Regions from separate parts of the Gibbsiella quercinecans genome, predicted to be linked through region 4. Evidence: predicted binding sites of a transcription regulator. Region 4 holds the regulator's gene; each other region holds the start of a gene.
The links. Region 4 encodes CRP, which controls carbon source genes, mostly activating them, when cyclic AMP is high. Its sites were predicted from a motif close to ATGTGANNNNNNTCACAT; they were not measured.
Positions count from the first base shown of each region.

Region 1: the regulator CRP is predicted to act here: its motif matches at 2,534-2,551, upstream of ACN28Q_RS09745 (6-phosphofructokinase).
Region 2: the regulator CRP is predicted to act here: its motif matches at 2,038-2,055, upstream of udp (uridine phosphorylase).
Region 3: the regulator CRP is predicted to act here: its motif matches at 1,611-1,628, upstream of ACN28Q_RS14315 (iron-containing alcohol dehydrogenase).

Region 1 is NZ_CP014136.1:2,096,242-2,100,453, reverse strand. It holds gene ACN28Q_RS09755 (PTS sugar transporter subunit IIC) at 1-1,094, opposite strand, end outside; gene ACN28Q_RS09750 (PTS sugar transporter subunit IIB) at 1,111-1,401, opposite strand; gene ACN28Q_RS09745 (6-phosphofructokinase) at 1,411-2,391, opposite strand; gene ACN28Q_RS09740 (GntR family transcriptional regulator) at 3,190-3,876, shown strand; gene ACN28Q_RS09735 (ABC transporter substrate-binding protein) at 3,922-4,212, shown strand, end outside.
Region 2 is NZ_CP014136.1:2,270,389-2,274,600, reverse strand. It holds gene ptsP (phosphoenolpyruvate--protein phosphotransferase) at 1-273, shown strand, start outside; gene fsa (fructose-6-phosphate aldolase) at 323-985, shown strand; gene ACN28Q_RS10545 (dienelactone hydrolase family protein) at 1,002-1,844, opposite strand; gene udp (uridine phosphorylase) at 2,179-2,940, shown strand; gene ACN28Q_RS10535 (tyrosine-protein phosphatase) at 3,107-3,898, shown strand; gene ACN28Q_RS10530 (DedA family protein) at 4,000-4,212, shown strand, end outside.
Region 3 is NZ_CP014136.1:3,075,612-3,079,823, forward strand. It holds gene ACN28Q_RS14305 (D-threonate 4-phosphate dehydrogenase) at 1-299, opposite strand, end outside; gene dtnK (D-threonate kinase) at 292-1,551, opposite strand; gene ACN28Q_RS14315 (iron-containing alcohol dehydrogenase) at 1,741-2,889, shown strand; gene ACN28Q_RS14320 (dihydrodipicolinate synthase family protein) at 2,908-3,792, shown strand; gene ACN28Q_RS14325 (phosphoglycerate dehydrogenase) at 3,842-4,212, shown strand, end outside.
Region 4 is NZ_CP014136.1:2,861,208-2,865,419, reverse strand. It holds gene ACN28Q_RS13225 (creatininase family protein) at 1-415, opposite strand, end outside; gene ACN28Q_RS13220 (phosphoribulokinase) at 621-1,490, shown strand; gene ACN28Q_RS13215 (OsmC family protein) at 1,502-1,909, opposite strand; gene crp (cAMP-activated global transcriptional regulator CRP) at 2,390-3,022, shown strand; gene argD (bifunctional acetylornithine/succinyldiaminopimelate transaminase) at 3,117-4,212, opposite strand, start outside.

The DNA.
Region 1 (4,212 bases), 760 kb from region 4:
CCCAACGCGTTGCCAAACACCCCGGCAGCGCCGCCGGCAAAGAAGTTGGTCAACAGGCCGGGCAGGATCATGGCGAGACCGAACATCGGGAAGATGATCATCCCCAGAATCGAACCGACGGTGGTGGCCAGGAACCCGACGATGACCGCATTCGGCGCATAGGGGAACAACACGGGGCAATCAAGCGCGGGTTTGGCATTGGGCACCAGGCGCATGGCGATACCGCGGAAAGCCGGGACCAATTCATTCAGCAGTAAGCGCACGCCGCTATACAGCACAAAGACACCGGCGACAAATTGCATGGATTGCATGAATGAATACATCAGGTAATTGGTGCCATTGGCATACTGGGCAATGTATGCCGGGCCGGCGAAAACGGCGGGAATAAGGTACATTGGCACCATAATGACCGCCATCGACAGGTAAGTGTCCTGGAGAAACTTGAAGTTATCAGGCAGTTCCAGATCTTCCGTCGATTTTGAGTTTTTACCCACGGCGCGTGCCACCGCCGCCTGCACCAGGTAACCGATGGTGCAGAAATGGCCCAGCGCAACATCGTCTGAATCGGTGATTTTGCGGACAATCGGCTGAGCCAATGCCGGCATCAGCACGGCCATAATGCCGCCGAATATCCCCCCGGTCAGAATCAGCGTTGCGCCGGTCAGCCCGGCCTTATAGCCAATGACCGTGCCGATGGTCGCCATCCAGAGCAGCGCCTGGCCCGTCAGAAAGATATATTTGAAGGGCGTAATGCGCGCAATGATAATGTTAACGACGAAGATAACCAGCAGTGTCATTGCCACCTGTGAACCCAGCTCGCGGTTTGCCAGGCCAGCGATGGCCGCAACATCCGTAATGTAGCCCTTCATGCCAAAACCACTGGTGAAGATGTTGTTGAGGAATGTCAGTGTCTCCACAATGATGTTGATGCCGGCCATCATGATCAAAAAGCCGAGCAGGGTTTTAAACGTACCTTCTAACGTTTTACCGACAGATTTTTTTTGCAGAATTAGGCCAATCATTGCGATTAACGCAATTAATATTGAGGCTTGGCCTAATAAATCCTTTACCAGGAAGTTAATTATAGCATCCACTTTATCACCTCATCTTTCAGATTGAGTTAATATAAGCCAGAATTTTTTCTTCTATTTCTCGCTTGTCTGTCAGCTTATTTAACACGATGACCTTTTTCATCTGTTCTTCGCTAGCATCCGAGTTTAAAATATCGGCAAACATTTTCTGTGTCAGAATAATATCGTATTTAAAGGATGTGGCTTCGGATACCGTTGTATGGTTTATCTCGGCATCAATACCTAGCTTTTGTAATACGGACTTTGCGCTCATCTCAATAGCAAAGCTTGAGCCGAGGCCGCAGCCACATACGCAGAGTACTTTGAGCATATTATTACCTCATATAAGGTTGTTTATTTTTGCAAGTTTGTAGATATTGCTATCTTTATCAACTAACCGTTTATCAGAACTTTCAAGATCTATCGGTATAGCCTTATTATTATTGTTTATCACAATGATTTTATTGGTTAGGCCGGTGTTTATGCACCGAACCACTTCTTCAGCCAGAATGGCGCCTTGTATGATCTCCTCGCCGGTAGGCACGCCGCTTCGTAATCCAAACCCCAGAATGGTTTTTCTGATCCTGATACCAATCTTATGTTCGATTTTGCCGATCATGGTATTGATGGCCCCCTGAAAACCTGGGGTATATTCTCTGGTATAGCCCTCCGAACATAAAATAATGACGCTATTTTGTAGCTTGATCTTGCTTTTGATCTTCTCCGCAAGAATATCAATATCCCATGGTGATTCAGGAATCAGCGCGATGTCCGCATTGCTTTTTAACGCCGCCTGCAGGGTCAGTTCACCGCAGTAACCGCCGAGCAGCTCTATCATGAACACCCGGCCCGGCAACCCGCGCCCGGTGTTTCTTAACTTGCCCACCTCGCTGATAACCTGCTCGCACGCGGTGGAAAAACCAATGGTGTAGCTGTTGCCGGTAATATCGTTATCAATGGTCATCCCAATGCCGTAACAGCTAATGCCATATCCGCACAGCGTTTTTAAAAACTGGAAAGATCCATCGCCACCCGCCATGATCAAAGCATCGATCTTTCTGTGACGTATGTTTTTGGCAATCTTTTCATAGTCAGCTTTTTTACATTTGTCTTCTTTCCTGCCGGACGAAATCAACGGCATTGGCGAAATTGAAAAATCAACCAGATCGCGCCATGAGATCTCTTTGAACCTATTTTCTATCAGGCCATTAATGCCACCGTCGAAAATCACTATTTCAGATTCGGTCATTCGGCTAACCTGAAACAGGAAATTATTTATGCCGCTGACATCACCACCACTAATGACCAAACCTATTTTCATGTGATGACCTCAGTTCCAATCCTTCGCCTTGAATGTGAATTGATTGTTGATAATCGATGGAATCGTTTTTTTGACATATGTCACATTTATTCAACGTGAGACGCCAGTGTCACCTCTTGACAGCGGTTTTATGGGTGTAAATATGTGATGAAGATCACTTTATTTCCTGGCTTGGTTTTGAAAATTAATCTGTAATTGTTTGTTTTTTATTATCTTGTTTGTTGTTTCTCAAAAAAGCGTGGAGCGGCGGTTTTTCCCCGTATTTCTGTTTTTACTTTTGTGAGTTATTTCACATTTACTTTTCACTTTCAGCGATCTTATTTTTAACCGGAGAATACGCCTATTAATAATGTGTATTTCCCCACAAGTGAAAAAACGTGGTTGTGGCCGGAACTCAATGATTATGCATTTTTATTAATATTCTCGGCACCGGCCTGTCATTTCTCAGTAGGATCCGTGGGTTCATGATGATCGCACGCGTTATCCCATCAGGTAAATTTATGTGATGGGAGCGTTTTATCCCCTGTTGGCCGGCCATGATATAGGGGCAGGGCACCGCCGGACTGATAACCGGAAAAGATGAGATCAATACGGCGCTTTTTGCGCCGGGGTGAGCTGCATCATGTTGGCACGGGCACTGCTCAATGGCGGTGCAGAAACGTACAGAACGGCGAAGCCTGGTGCTGACTTTTTCGAGACATCTAATTTATCTATCTGTTTTAACTATATATTTAATAAATGGCTCATATTTTGCACTGTTGGATTTATGTATCTTTGGATCCAATGTGACGAATAAATATGAAAACAGATGCCAACGTTCTCCTTTCTCTTACGGCTGACGATTTCTCTGGCTCGGTTGCTGCCAGCGCTGAAGATGAAGCCTATCGATATTTGCTCGATGGTATCTGTCGTGGCCGGCTGCCACAGGGCGCGCGCCTGATTGCGGAAGATATCGCCACTGAATTACAAATGAGCCGGATGCCGGTGAGAGGCGCATTCAAGCGTTTGGCGGCAGAGCATTTGCTCACCTTAAGGCCGAACCGCGGCGCCGTCGTCAGTGGCCTGAATCAGGCGCAAATGCGTGAGGTGTTTGAAATGCGCGCGGTCCTTGAAGGGTTGGCCGCGCGAATTTCCGCGCCGTTGCTTACGGCGAAGCATATTGCCCATATGCACCGGCTGTTGAGCCTGATGGAGGACGAGCCCCACGATCCTTACGACTGGGTAAATCATCATCGGGTATTTCATGAGTTTATGTGTAGCTTTAGCCAACGGCCCCGCCTGATGCGCCAGATAAGCCTGCTTAATTCTTCTATCGCGCCTTATATGCATCTGTGGCGCCAGCAGCTTAGCCAACCGACGGACGATCGCGCTACGCATGCCGCGTTGATTGATGTACTTGCCTCCCGGGATCCGGATGCCGCCGAACGGGCGATACGGCAACATGTGGAAGAAACAATTCCTTTATTAAACAGTGTATTAAATTGATTTTCCCAGGGTGTTCTCACAATTCACTGACTTGTGGAGGTTTTCATGTCTGTTCGTCTCGTTCAACTTTGTGCGTTATCCGTACTGTTCGCGGCCCAGTCCGCACTGGCAGCCATCACGATCCCTGAAAGATTCCAGCATGTTGACAGGATCACCCTGTGCGGCGGCATGGACTCACCGCCCATTGGCTTTTCCAACGCGCAACAGCAATTGGAAGGTGTGGTGGTTGATTTTGGCAATGAGATCGCCCGCCGGTTGGGCAACAAAAAGATCAACTGGAAGATCATCCCTTTTTCCGGGCTGATACCGGCCTTATTGGCAAAACAGTGCGATATG
Region 2 (4,212 bases), 590 kb from region 4:
TTTGGCTTCGCTATCCCGCACACCAAATCGGAGCACATTGAACAATCGACCATCAGCGTGGCCAAACTGGCCCACCCGGTGGCGTGGGGCGATGAGGAGGCGCAGTTCGTCATTATGCTGACGCTGAACAAACACGCCGCGGGCGATCAGCACATGCGTATTTTCTCCAAACTGGCCCGGCGCATTATGCATGAAGGCTTTCGCGCCGCACTGGTCAACGCAGACTCCGCCCAGCAGGTGGTTAGCCTGCTGCAACAGGAACTTGAACTGTAATTTATTCCGGGCGCATGGGCGCCCCTTTGTTTAGCTGTGGGGAACCATTATGGAACTTTATCTCGATACCGCCGATGTCAGCGCCGTCAAGCGCCTGGCGCGCATTCTGCCTTTGCAGGGGGTGACGACGAACCCGAGCATCGTCGCCAATTCGCGTACTCCGTTGTGGGACGTGCTGCCGGCGCTGCGCGATGCGTTGGGCGGTGAAGGCCGGCTGTTTGCCCAGGTTTTGGCCAACAACGCGGCCCGCATGGTGGAAGAAGCGGTATTACTGCATGAACGGGTGCCGGAGCTGGTGGTGAAAGTCCCGGCCACGGCGGAAGGGCTGGCGGCCATCAAGGCGCTGAAGGGCATGGGCATTCCAACGCTGGGCACTGCGGTGTACGGCGCCGCGCAGGGGCTGCTTTCGGCGTTGGCGGGGGCGCAGTACGTGGCGCCTTACGTCAACCGGCTGGATGCGCAGGGCGGCAATGGCATTGCCACCGTACGAGAATTGCAACAATTGCTTACGCTGCATGCGCCGCACGCCCAGGTGCTGGCGGCCAGCTTTAAAACGCCGCGCCAGGCGCTGGAGTGCCTGCTGGCGGGCTGCGGGGCGATAACCTTGCCAGTCGATGTGGCGGAACAGTTCATCACCGCGCCGACAGTGCAGGCCGCGGTGGAAAAATTTGAGCACGACTGGTGCGGCGCATTTGGCGCTTTGCAGCTATAACATACGCCGCCGCGGTTCAGGCCTGGGGCTCGCCGGTGACGCCGTGCCGGGCAAACCAGGCCAGCATCCGTTGCCAACCATCGGCGGCGGCTTCGGCATCGTAGCTGGGGCGATAGTCGGCGTTGAAGGCGTGGCCGGCGTCCGGATAAACCACGATCTCGGCGTCGGCATTCGCCGCGCGGATCGCCTGGCGCATGGTTTCCACCGTGTTCAGCGGGATGCCGGTATCCTTGCCGCCATACAGCCCCAGCACGGGCGCTGACAGCTCGGTGGCAATATCCACCGGGTGTTTCGGCGTATTGAGGGTTTTCTCTCCGACCAGCTTGCCATACCAGGCGACGGCCGCTTTCAACTGCGGGTTATGCGCTGCGTACAGCCAGGCGATGCGTCCGCCCCAGCAAAAACCGGTGATCGCCAGCTTATCTGGCGCCCCGCCGTGCTGCAGGGCCCAGTGGGCGGTATGATCCAGGTCCATCAGCACCTGGCTGTCCGGCACTTTACTCACCAGATTCTGCAACAGTTCACTGATATCGCTATAGTTACTGGCATCCCCCTGGCGGAAGTACAGCTCCGGGGCGATCGCCAGATAGCCCTGTTTGGCCAGCCGCCGGCACAGATCCCGAATATGTTCATGAACGCCAAAGATCTCCTGAACCACCAGTACCACCGGTAAGGGGCCACGTTGGTTATCGGGCCGGGCAAGGTATGCCGGCAGGGATTCGTTCTGCACCGGGATAGTGGTTTCGCCGGCGTGAATGCCCTGTTCGTCGGTGTGCCGGGTGGTGGCGGCCAACGGTTTGACGGCCGGGCTGAAGCCCTGCTGGCTTTGCTGTTGCGTCGTTTGGCTCTCGGTTTTCATCGTGGTCTCCGTGTAAAAGGAAAACGGGGCGGGATCTGGTTAACTATAGGCTCGATTCCGCACGGTGGCAGCCCCACCCTGTTCGCCGCCGGGCAACGGCGTTGGGCGTTGGGCTACACCGCGCAAGGCCGCTGCGCCTGGCCTGCCGCTTGGCCGCGCTGACACTGCGCGAGGGGTAAGCGGCCGGTTAATTTTGTGATAATTATCACAATAAATATGTATTCTGAAATTCGTTTTCTGTTAACAAGTGATTCGCGTCACGAAATTGGCGATGGATTTTCAGTAGAGTGCGTTTTTGTTCCTCCGACTAAACATGAATAATGAGGGATCCGGTATGTCTCAATCAGATGTCTTCCATCTTGGCCTGACCAAATCCGATTTGCAGGGGGCGCAATTGGCGATCGTCCCCGGCGATCCGCAACGCGTAGAAAAAATCGCCAGGCTGATGGAAAACCCAGTGCATCTGGCTTCTCATCGTGAATTCACCACCTGGCGGGCGGAACTCGACGGCAAGCCCGTCATCGTGTGTTCAACCGGCATCGGCGGCCCTTCCACGTCGATCGCGGTGGAAGAATTGGCGCAGTTGGGCATCCGTACTTTTCTGCGGATCGGCACTACCGGCGCGATCCAGCCTGACATCAACGTGGGCGATGTGTTGGTGACCACGGCGGCGGTGCGCCTGGATGGCGCCAGCCTGCACTTTGCGCCGATGGAGTTCCCGGCGGTTGCCGATTTTGCCTGTACCACCGCGCTGGTCGAGGCGGCGAAAGCCAGCGGCGCCACGACCCATATCGGCGTGACCGCCTCTTCCGATACCTTCTACCCCGGCCAGGAACGTTACGATACGTATTCCGGCCAGGTGGTGAGCCGCTTCAAGGGCTCAATGGCCGAATGGCAGGCGATGGGCGTGATGAACTACGAAATGGAATCCGCCACCCTGTTGACCATGTGCGCCAGCCAGGGGCTGCGCGCCGGGATGGTGGCCGGGGTGATCGTTAACCGCACCCAGCAGGAAATTCCGGATGCGCAAACCATGAAGCAAACTGAAACCCACGCGGTGCAAATCGTGGTGGAAGCCGCACGCCGCCTGCTGTAACCCGCCTCGTTGCCAATGGGCCGCCGCTGCGGCCCATTTTTCATTTCATCATAATCTGTTACGGTGGCAGGCACTGGCGCCATCTGCGCAGCCTGCTGTGTTTTGTGATGGGATGTATCCGCTGCCTGTATCGCGCTGTTTGTCGACAACAATAACGAGGATGTCTATGACCGCTCAGATTCCGCTTCACCCTTCACTGGCCCCGCTCGACGGCGGCATCAACTTTCGTGATTTAGGCGGCAATAGCGTCGCTAATGGCCGCCGTATCAAGCGTGGGTTGCTGTTCCGTGCCGGCGCGCTCGATCGCTTAACGCCGCGTGACTGTGCGTTTTTGGCCGGCGTGCCGGTCAGCACCGTGCTGGATTACCGCGACAGCGATGAAGTGCAGGATAAGCCGGATGTGCTGTGGCCCGGCGCCGATTACCATCATTTCCCGGCCAACCCGTTGAGCAGCGAAGTGAATGCCAATCTGGAAAAGCTGAACAACGAGGTGCTGGCGGCTTTTGACAGCCAGGCCTTTATGCTGCAGCTGTATCGCCGCCTGCCGTTCAATAACCCGGCCTACCGGCAACTGGCCGCTCTGCTGTTGCAAACGGAAAGCGGCGCCATCGTGCAGCACTGCGCCGTGGGTAAAGACCGCACCGGCGTCGGCTCTGCGTTGGTGTTGTTGGCCCTTGGGGCGGATGAGGCCACGGTGCTGGAGGATTACCTGCTGACCGAAACCACGCTGGCGGCCTTCCGCGAACAGATGCTGGATCAGCTTTCGAGCCGCCTGAACGCCGCGGCGCTGGCCCAGTTTGCCTACGTGCTCGGCGCCCGCGAAGAGTTCCTGACCACCGCCCTTGGCTGCATCCGCGAACAGTACGGTTCGCCGGCGCGCTGGCTGGAGGCGGAGTATGGCCTGGGGCCGCAACAGCGTGACGTGCTACAGGCACGCTATCTGGAGCCTGCCGTTTAGCCCGCTAGCCGGGAAATACGTTATGTTTAACCGGTGTTTAAGCGGCACGGGGCGCGATTCCTTATTCTGTGCGTAGGACAGCCCCATTGAAGGAGTGTGCATTGAGTCTGAATGATGTGATCCACTGGGTCAGCGAAATGGTACGTCAGCATGAAGGCTGGGCGATCCCGATTATCTTTTTCCTGGCATTTGGCGAATCCCTGGCTTTTCTGTCGCTGCTGTTGCCGGCCACGGTGATCCTGCTGGCGCTGGGGGCGCTGATCGGCGAAAGCGGCATCGCTTTCTGGCCGATCTGGGCGGCGGCGGCGGCCGGT
Region 3 (4,212 bases), 210 kb from region 4:
TAGGCCAGATCGCCGGCTTGCCGTTGCACCCGGCCTGGCTGCAGGCTATCCGGCTGCGCCAGCGGCTCGTCGATCACGTTAATGATGCCGGGCGCGAAGCGGGCGTCGGCCATGCTGCCAAGCAGCCGCAATTCCGCCGGCGGCGTAATGCCCATGCCGATGATGCGCCGCAGCGTAGCGGCACAGCCCACCACCACCGCCGGCGCGCCGGCAAGCTCCCCCTGCGCCAGCGACTTGATGATAATTTCTGGCCCGATGCCCGCCGGATCGCCCATGGTGACTGCAATAGTTTTACTCACTCGACTTCTCCTCAATGAAACGGATGACTTCTACCAGGGTATTTTCATCACCAAAGCCACCGGCTTTAGTCATAACCAGCAAATTGTGCCGGGCGTTCAACAGGTGGCCCCAGGGCACACAGCCCGCCACCTGCCCATGAATCTGAAAGCCGCTGGCGCCCAGCCCGCGGGCGACCGCCAGCGCCACGTCGCCGCCGGAAAGGTACAGCCCGGCCGGCGTTTGTATTTCCAGGACTTCCTGGGTCAGTTGGGCCAGCAGCGCGCACAGATCTTCCCCCAACCGGCGGCGCGTGATCCGGTGCTGCCGGCACAGTTGGTCAATGGTTTGCCGTTGCGCCGCCTGCCGGCTGGTGCGGATCACGCAGTGCCGGCCTTGCGCCAGTGCCTGAACCACGGTGCTGCGCCAGAGCGCCAACTGCGGCCAGCCCTGGAACATCGCTTCGATATCGATATCCACCAGCGTGATGGCGTGGCTGGCGTTCAACTGTGCGATTTGCCGCTGCGCCATTTCGCTCATTGAGCCAATCACCGCCAACAGCGGAGCGGGGCGGCGGTCGGCCAGCAGCCTGCCCAGGGCATCGCTCAGGCCGGTTGCGCCGATCAGCAGCGGCCGCTGTGGCAAGCGGGCCGCCGCCAGCATGAGGCGTTGCAGATCGTCATCGGTTTCGGCATCAACGATGACAAAACGCGCGTGCTGTTGCTGCAACTGCGCCAGTGCCGCTTGCAGTTCGCCGCCGCGCACCGCCGCCAAAGGCAGCCGGCTGCAGGGCAGGGCGCTTTGTTGTTGCAGGCGCTGCTGAATGCTGGCGGTGGTGATAGGCGTTTTGGGATCGCTGGCGAATTCCGTTTCCGTTAATAAGCGGCCGTGGATCAGGCAGTTGCCGCCGCGGGTAATGCGCCCAAGCCGGGGCACCGCCGGGGCGATCAGCGCCATTGGCGCGCCGCTGGCCAACAGCGCGGCTTCCGCTTCGGCGCCCAGGTTGCCGCGCAGCGTTGAATCGATCTTCTTGAACACCCAACCCAATCCTTGCGGCCAGCCGGCTAGCGCCTGGCGAACGCGCTGCGCTGCCTCTTCCGCTGTGGCGGCCCGGCTGTCGGTGCTGATCACCCGCACTCCTTGCGTTTGCGCGGCGGCTACCTGCGGCTCAAACAGCACCCTGACCTGGGCGCCAGCGCTGGCAAGCCCGATACCGGCATCGTTCGCGCCGGTGAAATCATCTGCGATGACCAGAACCGGTGTGTTCCACTGCATCGTATTCCGCCTTTTTCGTGTTACGCTGCCATTGATTATATTCAATCATAATTGATTATATGTGAGCAAGTTCAAATTAATCAATATCGAGATGGCCTATAAAATAAGCACGACACGCAGTAAAGATGGCGTGATTTTGAGTAAATAAAATCACCGTTGCCCAACGGGCCGGGAGGAGAGTCGGTAATAATGAATATCAACAGCACCCTTATCAGCGGCTATCAGGCGCTTAATGACATTGGTTACCTGTTAACGGGAAAGCGCAGCGTACTGCTGGTGACGGACCGGAATATTGCCCGTATCCCTGCCGCCCAGGCGTTTATCGCCCAGGTTCGCGCCGGCGCCGGGCATTTGGTGGTGGTGGATAGCGTGCCGCCGGAGCCGAGCCAGCATGATGTCGCCGCCATTTTGCAGCAGTTGCCGGTGCAGGAGACGGATCTGGTGATTGGCATCGGCGGCGGTAGCGTGCTGGACGTCGCCAAACTGCTGTCGGTGCTGTGCATTGCGCAGGCGCCAACGCTGGAGGCGCTGTTGGCCGGGGAAAAGCCGCTCAGGCGCGCCACGTCGCTGCTGATCCCCACCACGGCCGGCACCGGCTCGGAAGCCACCCCAAACGCGATCCTGGCGATCCCGGAAAAAGAAACCAAAGTCGGCATTATTTCACCGGTCATGCTGCCGGATTACGTGGCGTTGGTGCCGGAACTGACCACCAGCATGCCGGCGCAGATTGCCGCTTCAACCGGCATTGATGCGCTTTGCCACCTGATCGAATGCTTTACCGCCACCGTCGCCAACCCGGTGAGCGACAACTATGCCCTGATCGGCATGAAGAAACTGTTCGCCAGCCTGGAAACCGCCGTGGCGCAGCCGGACAACCTGCAGGCCAAACTCGACATGCTGTGGGCCTCTTATTACGGCGGCGCGGCGATCGCCCATGCCGGCACCCACCTGGTGCACGCCATGTCCTATCCGTTGGGCGGCAAGTACCACATTCCCCATGGCGTTGCCAACGCCATCCTGCTGGCGCCCTGTATGCGTTTCGTGCGCCCGGCCGCGGTCAGCAAGTTCGCCGTGGCCTATGACCTGATCCCCGATGCCGATGCCTCTCTAAGCGAGGAGCAAAAATCCCACGCGCTGGTGGCCTATTTCGCCGATCTGGTCAAACGCCTGCAGTTACCCGCCAGCCTGGAAGCGCTCGGCATTGGCAGCGACCATCTGCCGTATCTGGTGGAAGCGGCGCTGGACGTTCAGCGCCTGATGAAAAATGTCCCATCCAAGGTCAGCGCCGATGATGTGCGCGACATCTATCTGACGCTGTTCCCGGCTAAAAATACCTGACAGAAACCGAGGAAAACCATGACCAGAAAAATAGAGGGCGTACTCACCGCCATTGTCACCACCTTTGATCACCAGGGGGCATATCACCCAGCGGCGATGCGCGTGCAGATCCGCCGCCAGTTGGCCGCCGGCAACGGGATTTTCTGCGGCGGTACCAACGGCGAATTCTTTGTGCTGAATGAAAAAGAGAAGCTGGCGGTGACCCAGACCTGCGTGGAGGAAGTGAACGGCCAGGCGGCGGTGGTCGGCCATATCGGCGAGATCTCCACGCGTGAAACCATTCATCTGGGTAAACAGGTGGCCGCGCTTGGGGTGGATGCCGTATCGGTGATCACCCCGTACTTTGTGCCGCTCAAGCAGGAAGAGCTGATTTATCACTACCTGAAAATCGCCGATGCGGTTCCGGTGCCGGTGTTTCTCTACAACATCCCGGCGCGCACGGGCAACACCCTGCAGCCGGAAACCGTGCGCCAACTGGCGCAACACCCGAACATTATCGGCATCAAGGACAGCGCCGGCAGCTACGACAGCCTGAAAGGCTTCTTGCAGGCGGCCGAAGGCATCAGCGGCTTTAATGTGCTGAACGGGCCGGATTCGTTGATCCACCAGGGCTTTGTCGACGGTTGCAGCGCCTGTATCTCCGGGCTGGCCAACGTGGCGCCTGATGAAATCAATGCTATTTGGGCGCATTTCCAACGTGGCGATATCGCTGCATCGCGCCAGGCGCAGGAAAACGTCACCGGCTTGCGCACCGATCTGTACAGCGTGGCGTTCTCGCCGGCGGCGGTGAAAAAGGCCCTGGCGCTGCTCGGTCATGAGGTGGGCGAAAGCCGTTATGCCGTGCGCTTTAGCGAGCAGGATGAACAACGTATTCGCCAGGTTGTGCAGCAGTATTTGCAATAACGGCGGCAGCGGCGCTGCGGCGCCGCCTTACCACGATGAGGATGCAACGATGAAAGTCATCTGTACTTCCCCTTCTTTCGCCAAATACGATCCCGCACCGATCGAGACGTTGCGCGAATGGGGCTTTGAACTGGTCATGCTGCCGGCGGATGCGGCGCTGTCCGCGCTTGAACCGCACCTTGCCGAGACGGTGGCGATGATCGTCGCCTTCACCGACGTTAACGCCGAGCTGCTGGCACGGGCGCCAACGCTGAAAATTGTGTGTAAACATGGGGTCGGCGTGGACAATATCGATCTGAACGCCACCCGTGAACGCGGGGTTTACGTCACCAACGTGCCGGATGCCAATAAGCATGCCGTGGCCGATTTTGCTTTCGCGCTGATCCTAGATGGCGCCCGCCAGGTGACTCAGGCGGCGCA
Region 4 (4,212 bases):
TCAGTTCAATACGCAGTTGGCGGCAGACAATCTCCATCAACTGCGGCTGGCCGCCATGTGAATTCCAGAAAATCAGTTTACGGATCCCCGCTCGCCAGGCGCTTTTCGCCACTTCAAACCACACTTTGCCCAAAATCTCGTAAGGCAACGTCAGGGTGCCGGGATAGTGCAAATGCTCATCGGATTTGCCAATCGGCAACATGGGCAAAATCAACGCCGGTAAATCAGCGGGCATCAGTTCCACCGCACGCTGCACTATCCCGGCATTGATCGCCGCATCCACCCGAACGGGCAAATGCGGGCCGTGCTGCTCGACGGCGCCGATCGGCAACACCGCCACCATCTTATCCATTTCCAGTTCACTGAATTCCCGTGTAGATAAATCCCACCACCAGCGCGACGACGGCATGTTCATGGCTTTCCTCCCGTTTTTTTACAGTCTCGCCAATTTCGTGCTGCGGTTGAAGCAGCAAAATTGCGCCGATGCGTTGCTTTTTTCGCATCCCTCTGCCGCAAAGATGACACCGGTGCGCGAAACGTGATAACAATGCTAGGCTGTGGCGCCAGCCTGAATACGGGGCACGGCCACATCGCCAGATTTCTCACGGGGAACGGTATTTATGTCAGCTAAACATCCTGTCATTGCGGTGACCGGCTCCAGCGGCGCCGGCACCACAACCACCAGCGTGGCGTTTCGCAAAATATTCCAGCAGTTGAATATCCGCGCCGCCGAACTGGAAGGCGACAGCTTCCACCGCTATACCCGGCCGGAGATGGACGCCGCGATCCGCAAAGCACGCGATCTTGGCCGCCACATCAGCTATTTCGGCCCGGAAGCCAACGACTTTGGCCTGCTGGAACAAAGCTTTATTGAATACGGCAAACACGGCACCGGCCGTTCGCGCAAATACCTGCACACTTACGACGAAGCGGTGCCCTACAACCAGGTGCCAGGCACCTTCACCCCCTGGGAGCCCCTGCCGGAACCCACCGACGTGCTGTTTTATGAAGGGCTGCACGGTGGCGTTGTCGCCGACCATCATGACGTCGCCAGGTATGTCGACTTGCTGGTGGGGGTGGTGCCGATCGTCAACCTGGAGTGGATCCAGAAACTGATCCGCGATACCGGCGAGCGCGGCCATTCACGCGAAGCGGTGATGGATTCCGTGGTTCGCTCGATGGAAGATTACATTAACTACATCACGCCCCAGTTTTCACGCACCCATATCAACTTCCAGCGGGTGCCGACGGTGGATACTTCCAACCCGTTCGCCGCCAAAGCGATCCCGTCGCTGGATGAAAGCTTTGTGGTGATCCACTTCCGCGGCCTGGAGCAGATCGACTACCCTTATCTGCTGGCGATGCTGCAGGGTTCATTTATTTCGCATATCAATACATTGGTGGTGCCGGGCGGAAAAATGGGGCTAGCAATGGAGTTGATCATGGCGCCGCTGGTGCAGCGCCTGTTGGAAGGGAAAAAAATCAAGTAATACGTTGGGCGTCACTCCACCGCGCGGATTTCAAAGCTGTGGGTGACGCTGGCGGCCTTACCGAGCATCAGCGATACCGAGCAATATTTCTCCGCCGACAGATTCACCGCACGCTCAACAACGTTATCGGTAAGCCCTTTACCGGTAACAATAAAATGCAGGTTGATATGGGTAAATATGCGCGGCGCCTCCGTGCGGCGCTCTGAGGTCAGTTTTACCTCACAATCACGCACATCGTTACGGCCTTTTTGCAGAATCGAGACCACGTCAATCGCGCTGCACCCGCCAACAGACATCAACACCATTTCCATTGGGCTTGGCGCTTTTTCCCCGGCGTTGCCGTCCAGCAACACCTGATGGCCGGAGGCGGATTCGCCCAGGAACGTCAAACCTTCCACCCACTTGATTCTTGCCTGCATACTCGTTACTCCGCTTGGTTTATGCAGCCCAGACTACGCTTTCGCGCTAAAACTGGCAACGGAACCTGACGTGAATCATGCTGAAGCGAGACAACACAAGACACTGGCCTCACTCTGTGCTAAAACCACACTAGACTGTGTCCTGTCATTGCGCGTGAATGCGGCGGCAATCGCGGGCTTTGCGGCAGTATGTTGTCTTTTTGCCGGCTCCACGATTAATGGCAGGGCTCAGTCTGAAAATCCCCTTTCCAATGAGCAGGCTCCAGGGAAACGTTCGAGGAAAGGTGCCTGACGTGGTATGTTAACAGAATGTAGCTTGCAGCATTTCCGGCAAGTCAATATGCTAAAGCAGTAGCATATTTTATGGCACGCCTCAAAACCTGTTGATAGCCACCACGCGCACGTGGGCTAAAACATGTTTTACAGGGAACTCTGATCCCTGTGACACAAGGCAGCGATTACAACAGAGGATAACAGCGAATGGTTCTCGGCAAACCGCAAACAGACCCGACTCTCGAATGGTTCCTGTCTCATTGCCATATCCACAAATATCCATCCAAAAGTACGCTGATTCACCAAGGTGAAAAAGCCGAAACGCTTTACTACATCGTTAAAGGCTCCGTCGCGGTGCTGATTAAAGACGAAGAAGGTAAAGAGATGATCCTGTCCTACCTCAACCAGGGGGACTTTATCGGGGAACTCGGGTTATTTGAAGAAGGCCAGGAGCGCAGCGCCTGGGTAAGGGCGAAAACCGCCTGTGAAGTGGCTGAAATTTCCTATAAGAAATTCCGTCAGTTGATCCAGGTGAACCCGGATATCCTGATGCGCCTGTCTGCGCAGATGGCAAGCCGGCTGCAGGTTACTTCAGAGAAAGTGGGCAACCTTGCTTTCCTTGACGTTACCGGGCGTATCGCACAAACCCTGCTAAACCTGGCAAAACAACCGGATGCCATGACTCACCCGGACGGCATGCAAATCAAAATTACCCGCCAGGAGATCGGCCAGATTGTCGGTTGCTCACGCGAAACCGTCGGCCGTATTCTGAAAATGCTGGAAGATCAAAACCTCATTTCTGCCCACGGCAAAACCATCGTGGTTTACGGCACGCGTTAATCACACGCTGGGCGCCAGGAAATAGCAAACGCCCCGTGGCCAACCGGCCACGGGGCGTTTATTTTGCACGGCGCTAGCTCGCTGTGCCCGCCGCTTAGGCGTTTATCACGTCCTGCACCGCCAGTTCAAACAGCGCCATCCCCGCGTCGATATCTTCCAGTTCCACCACCAGCGAAGGCGCAAAGCGGATCACATCTGGCCCGGCGTTAAGGATCATCAGCCCACGCGCCGCCGCCGCAGTCAGAAACTCACGCGCCTTGCCGTGATAGCCCGGCACCAGTTCCGCGCCGATCAGCAGCCCCATCCCCCGCACTTCGGAGAAAATCGCGTACTTCTCGCCAATCCGTTGCAGCGCCTGCACAAACAGGCCGTGGCGCTGTTCAATGCCGCTCAGCACCTCTGGCGTGTTGATGACGTCCAGCGCCGCTTCAGCGACCGCACAGGCAAGCGGGTTGCCGCCGTAGGTAGTGCCGTGGGTGCCCACGTGCATCACCGAAGCGATTTCCTCGGTGGTCAGCATGGCGCTGACCGGGAAACCGCCGCCCAACGCTTTAGCGGTGGTCAGGATATCCGGCGTTACGCCATAGTGCATATAGGCGAACAGCTTGCCGCTGCGCCCCATGCCGCTTTGCACTTCATCAAACACCAGCAGCGCCTGATGGCGATCGCACAGCTCGCGCACCCCTTTCAGGAACGCGGCGTCCACCGGCATAATGCCGCCCTCGCCCTGGATGGGTTCCATCACCACCGCGCAGGTGTGGTCGTCCATCACCGCCTTCACGGCGGCCAGATCGTTGAACGGCACGTGCACAATGTCGGCAGGCTTCGGCCCGAAGCCGTCGGAGTATTTCGCCTGGCCGCCGACCGAAACGGTAAACAGCGTGCGACCGTGGAAAGCATTATAGAACGCGATGATTTTGGTCTTGTACGGGCTGTGGCGGGTAATTGCGTAATGCCGGGCCAGTTTAAACGCCGCTTCGTTGGCTTCCGCCCCGGAGTTGGCGAAAAATACCCGATCGGCAAACGTCGCCGCAATCAGCTTACTGGCCAGGCGCAGCGCCGGCTCATTGGTAAACACATTGCTGGTATGCCACAGGGTTTCCCCCTGCTCTTTCAACGCCGCGACCAGCGCCGGGTGGCAGTGGCCAAGCGCCGTCACCGCAATACCGCCAGAGAAATCAATATACTCT